Lewinella sp. 4G2: one gene and its partner. The protein of the gene in region 1 interacts with the protein of each later gene in a pairwise test. Links are inferred from orthologs where the notes say so. Each region holds a gene or a part of one and is shown on either strand. Other genes may lie near its edges.

Region 1 (2,945 bases):
CTCCCTTTACGAGCACGGGCGGGCTGAGCTATAAGTCCGATAAGTGGACCGCCGGGCTCCGTTACCGTTACCTGGCGGACCGGCCCGCTAACGAGGACAACAGCATCGTAGCAAAGGGTTACGGCATCGTTGACGCCAACCTTAATTACCGGATCGGTGCCTTCACGATCGGGTTGGAGGCGCAGAACTTGCTGGATACGGAGTGGGAGGAAACTCAGTTTGCAACGGAAAGCCGTTTGTTTAATGAGACTTCACCGACGGAAGAGATTCACTTTACGCCGGGGGCACCTTTTTTCCTACGGGCTATTGGGCGGGTACGGTTTTAGTCTGTAGTCAGTAGTCTATAGTCTGCAGTAACCAGGCTCTCCAGACGGCCTCCAACCCAAGCGTAGCGCAGTTGGATGTTCCTGGAGCGGCCGGGAAGATTTAGTCTGTAGTCTGTAGTCATCTTCCCAAGGCCACTACAGACTACAGAATATAGACTGCAGACTGTATAACGGAGCGGCCGGGCTTTTGTAGTCTGTCGCCCAGACCACCCAAATCAATACACCAACTGCTCCTGAAAAAACGCCACAAATTCCGCTACGCTCATCGTGCCCTTGTCGCCTTCGCCCTGGACGCGGACGGCCACGCCGCCGGCCTCGACCTCATTCTCACCGACGATGAGCATGAAGGGGATACGTTTGGTCTCGTTGTCGCGGATCTTGCGGCCGATGGTTTCGTTGCGGTCGTCGACGAGGCCGCGGATATCGTGCTCGGCTAGCTTTGCTTTGACGTCCTGGGCGTAATCGTTGAAACGCTCGCTGATGGGGAGGATCGCGAACTGTTCGGGCGCCAGCCAGAGGGGGAATTTACCGGCCGTGTGCTCAATGAGGATGGACGTGAAACGCTCCATCGAACCGAAGGGCGCGCGGTGGATCATCACCGGACGGTGGGCCTCATTGTCACTACCGATGTACTCCAACTCGAAGCGTTCGGGGAGATTGTAATCGACCTGGACGGTACCCAGCTGCCAGCTGCGGCCGAGGGCATCGCGGACCATGAAATCGAGTTTGGGGCCGTAGAAGGCGGCTTCCCCGTACTCGGTGACGGTCTTGATGTCGATTTCCTTACAGGCATCGATGATGGCCTGCTCGGCAGTGGCCCAGTTCTCGTCCGAGCCGATGTATTTCTCTGGCGTCTGGGGATCGCGCAGGCTAATTTGGGCGGTAACGTCATCGAAACCGATCATACCCAGGACTTCCTGAACGATGTGGACGACGGCGATGAACTCACCCTTCACCTGCTCCGGCATACAGAAGATGTGGGCGTCATCCTGAGTGAAGCCCCGGACGCGGCTCAGGCCGTGGAGCTCCCCAGTCTGTTCGTAGCGGTACACGGTACCAAATTCCGCGAGGCGGAGGGGTAGTTCCTTGTAAGAGCGGGGGCGGAACTTGTACATCTCGCAATGGTGCGGGCAGTTCATGGGTTTGAGGAGGAATTCCTCACCCTCGCGGGGGGTCTTGATGGGTTGGAAGCTGTCCTCACCGTACTTATCCCAGTGGCCGGAAGTCTGGTAGAGCTCCTTTTTTCCGATGTGTGGGGTGGCAACCTGTTCGTAACCGGCGGCTTCCTGCTTCTTTTCGAGGTAGGCCGCGAGGCGCTGGCGAAGTTGGTAGCCCTTGGGTAGCCACATGGGGAGGCCGGCGCCGACCTTCTCGGAGAACATGAAGAGTTCGAGCTCCTTGCCCAGTTTCCGGTGGTCGCGCTTTTTAGCTTCCTCCAGGTTTTCGAGGTACTCCTTGAGCTCCTTCGCCTTGGGGAATGAGATGCCGGAGATGCGCGTGAGTTGCTTGTTCTTTTCGTCTCCCCGCCAGAAGGCACCGCCGATCTTCATCAGTTTGACAGCCTTGATGGCGCCGGTGTTGGGGATGTGGGGGCCGCGGCAGAGGTCGGTGAACTCGCCCTGAGTGTAGAAGGTGATGGTGCCGTCCTCCAGCGCGTCGAGGAGTTCGAGCTTGTACTCGTCGCCCTTTTCGGTGAAGTAGGCGATGGCCTCCTCTTTGCTGACTTCGCGGCGGACGTACTCGTTCTTCTGCCGCGCCAGTTCGATCATCTTTTTTTCGATGGTCTCGAAGTCGTCGGAGCTGATTGATTGGCCGGCGGGGGGCTCGACGTCGTAGAAGAACCCGTTCTCGCCGGCGGGGCCGTAGCCGAACTTGATACCGGGGTAAAGCGCCTCGAGGGCCTCGGCCATAAGGTGCGCCGTGGAGTGCCAAAAGGTTTCCTTACCCACCTGATCGTTCCAGGTGTGGAAAACCATCGTGGAGTCCTCGTTGATGGGTACGTTGCGGTCGGTCAGTTTACCGTTGACGGTGGCGGAAACGACGTTGCGGGCCAGGCCGGAAGAGATGCTCTCGGCCATCTGCAGGGCGGAGGTGCCGGGTTCGTACTGGCGGACGTTGCCGTCGGGAAATTTGATATTGATCATTGGGAATAAAGCTTTCGCCCGCTTACAAATGCGGGATTGGAGCGCAAAAGTAGGTAGGAAAATGGTTAGGCCGGGATCTGACTGGACCTTTGGTCCAGCCTGATCCCGGCCTATCGCGGTGATCCCTACCGGGATCTTGTGAAATACAAGACTTGATTTACCGATTTACAGCGTCATCACGTCCTTCTCCTTGTTCTCGACGTGTTCTTCAATCTTCTTGTTGTAGCCGTTGACCCAACCCTGGACTTCGTCCTCCTTGCGCTTGCCGGCATCTTCGGGGTAGCCGTTTTTGACCTCCTTTTTGATGGCCTCCATCGCGTCGCGGCGGATGTTGCGGATGACGATCTTGGCGTCTTCACCGGAAGCTTTCACTTGCTTGGCGAGTTGCTTGCGGCGTTCTTCCGTCAGTGGTGGAATGTTGATGCGGATGAGGTCGCCGTCGTTCTGGGGCGTTACGCCGAGGTTGGCCTCGAAG
Region 2 (2,763 bases), 1.3 Mb from region 1 along the record:
GCTGACAAGAAGTAGCGGGGATGACGGGCGGTAAGCGCGCCATCCCCGGCTAGATCTTTCAGCAGGAACCCGAATTACTTCAGGTTAACCGTAGCACCGGCGGCCTCGAGGGCAGCTTTGATGCTTTCGGCTTCGTCCTTAGGAACGTTCTCCTTGATGATGGCTGGAGCGCCGTCAACGAGGCCTTTGGCGTCCTTAAGGCCAACACCGAGAAGGTTCTTTACTTCCTTCACGACGGCAAGCTTGCTGCCACCAGCAGATTCGAGCTCAACGTTGAAGTCAGTCTTCTCAGCGGCACCACCGTCAGCGTCTCCGCCACCACCTGCTGCAACAGCTACTGCTGCGGCTGCGGGCTCGATGCCGTATTCGTCCTTCATGATGGTTACCAGTTCGCTAACTTCCTTGATGGTCAGGTTAACGAGAGATTCGGCGAGTGTTTTTACATCTGCCATAATAGAAAAGTATTTAAAAGTGATTTACGAGTAATCGCGTATCAGCTTGGAAGCAATGGTTAGTTTGTAGTCTATAGTCTGTAGTCTTTCAGTCAGGTACCGTAGACTATAGACTACAGACTGAAGACTATGCAGCGCAGCGCTTAGGCTTCGCGCTCCTCCAAAGTTTTGAGAAGGCCAGCGATCTGTGACCCACCACTCTTGAGGCCGGAAAGCAGATTCTGCATGGGGCTTTGGAGCAAGGTGAGTACATCCGCAACGAGTTCTTCGCGCGACTTGAGCTTGGAGAGTTCGTCGAGCTTGTCATCGCCCATGTAAACGGAGCTAGCAATGTAGGCCGCTTTGAGGATGGGGCGCTCGCCGTCCTTACCACGGAATTCTTTGATGACCTTAGCGGGGGCATTGGCCGTCTCCGTAAAGAGGATGGCCGTTGGTCCGGTCAGGGCTTCAAAAACGCTGGAGTAGTTGTTCTCCTCGGGCAGTTGCTCGAGTGCTTTGATGGCGAGGGTGTTCTTAACAACCTGCATCTTGATACCCTTAGCGTGGAAGGCACCACGAAGTTCCGTGGTCTTGTCCGCAGGAAGGGTTGAGGCGTCAGCGATGTAGAAGAACTCATTGTTCTCAAACGCTTCCTTGAGCTGCTGAATCGCTGCTCCTTTATCTGTCTTAGTCATGTTAACTTAAGTTTTGGGGATGGACGATTAAGCAATTGATTTGGGGTCCACCTTGATGCCGGGGCTCATGGTAGATGCAACGGTCACGGATTTCATGTAGATACCCTTCGCACTGGAAGGCTTGCTACGAGAAAGTGTGCCGAGAAGTTCGTTGGCGTTGTCCACCAGCTGCTCCGCGGAGAAACCTACGCGGCCAATGCTGGAGTGAACGATACCGAACTTGTCCAGACGGTAAGCAATCTTACCACCCTTCACGTCGGTGATGGCCTGGGCTACGTCCATGGTAACCGTACCAGTTTTGGGGTTGGGCATGAGGCCACGGGGACCGAGTACACGACCGAGACGACCAACTTTCGCCATTGTCTGTGGCATGGCAACGACAACGTCGAAGTCCGTCCAACCACCAGTTACTTTAGCGACCAGGTCATCGAGACCTACGAAGTCTGCGCCTGCGTCTTTTGCTTCCTGCTCTTTGTCCGGGGTGACGAAGGCGACAACGCGCTTGGTCTTACCGGTACCGTGAGGAAGGGTGACCGTACCACGAAGGGCCTGGTCTGGTTTGCGGGGGTCGAGGCCGAGGCGAACGTGAACGTCCACGGAAGCGTCAAATTTAGCCGTATTGACCTGCTTGACGAGGCTCATCGCTTCGCTCAGGGCATACTGCTTATTGGCGTCGACCTTCTCAGCAGCAGCTTTCCGCGCTTTACTAATTTTTGCCATAATAAATGAAGTTTGAGGTAAATGACGCATCCCGATTAAGGATGCTCCCTACTACCGGAGACCAGTGGGTAACCGGCGTTAATTATGAGTTGACCCCAGTTCAGTCATACTGAACGGAGCGTGAGTGGTAGTGTGGATTAAGCTTCCGCTTCCCAGGGGGCGTCGCCGGAAATGGTGATTCCCATAGAGCGTGCCGTACCGGCTACCATACGCATGCCACTTTCTACTTCGAAGCAGTTGAGGTCAGGCATTTTGTCTTCAGCGATGGCGCGTACCTGATCCCAGGTCACACTACCTACTTTGATCCGGTTGGATTCTTTGGATCCACTTTTGAGCTTAGCTGCTTCCAGGAGTTGAACCGCAGCCGGTGGGGTCTTGATGACGAAGTCAAAGGACTTGTCTTTGTAAACATCAATGACAACCGGCAGAATCTTGCCCTGCTGATCCTGCGTAGCGGCGTTGAAGCGCTTACAGAATTCCATGATGTTAACACCTTTGGCACCCAGCGCGGGGCCTACCGGTGGAGCGGGGTTTGCACCGCCGCCGCGTACCTGAAGTTTGATTTGTACGTCTACTTCCTTAGCCATTGTAGCTTATTTGTGTCGTGATAGCGAATGTATAATAGGTTGTTACACTCTCCGACGTGAAAAATCTTACGGCATTTCGCGAGCTTCCGCGCAGCACCGTTTTTCGGGGTGCAAAGGTAATCCAAAGAATTTGATCTGGCAAATCGAAAACAAATATATCATCTTACGACCTTCTATAGAGTTGCACTATTTCGAGCGTTCGCTACCCACCTCTCAGATCAAATACAGCACGCAATTTCTCGAGGCGCGTCTACTTCCCACCGCATCAACGTCAAACAACGTAGCAGGTAACACGCTCCTGTTGGTGATTGCCGTTATTACAAATGCTTA

What was found. The genes of interacting proteins can lie anywhere in the genome.
Region 2: the proteins of thrS (region 1) and rplA interact in binary tests that used the Escherichia coli proteins (3 or more experiments, as listed by UniProt). The link is inferred for Lewinella sp. 4G2 from one-to-one orthologs.

The regions. Positions count from the first base shown.
Region 1 is NZ_LVWJ02000014.1:1,090,469-1,093,413, reverse strand. What follows is about bases 7-2,942. They hold thrS (threonine--tRNA ligase), read right to left. Parts: upstream 2,471-2,942; coding sequence 542-2,470; downstream 7-541. Other genes in these bases: frr (ribosome recycling factor), read right to left, coding at 2,636-2,942; A3850_RS05760 (TonB-dependent receptor plug domain-containing protein), read left to right, coding at 7-326. Also shown: more of A3850_RS05760, read left to right, coding at 1-6; more of frr, read right to left, coding at 2,943-2,945. UniProt on the Escherichia coli protein: Catalyzes the attachment of threonine to tRNA(Thr) in a two-step reaction: L-threonine is first activated by ATP to form Thr-AMP and then transferred to the acceptor end of tRNA(Thr). The rate-limiting step is amino acid activation in the presence of tRNA.
Region 2 is NZ_LVWJ02000014.1:2,344,183-2,346,945, reverse strand. Bases 1-2,754 are described here. They hold rplA (50S ribosomal protein L1), read right to left. Parts: upstream 1,847-2,754; coding sequence 1,154-1,846; downstream 1-1,153. Other genes in these bases: rplK (50S ribosomal protein L11), read right to left, coding at 1,984-2,433; rplJ (50S ribosomal protein L10), read right to left, coding at 596-1,126; rplL (50S ribosomal protein L7/L12), read right to left, coding at 75-452. UniProt on the Escherichia coli protein: One of the primary rRNA binding proteins, it binds very close to the 3'-end of the 23S rRNA. Forms part of the L1 stalk. It is often not seen in high-resolution crystal structures, but can be seen in cryo_EM and 3D reconstruction models.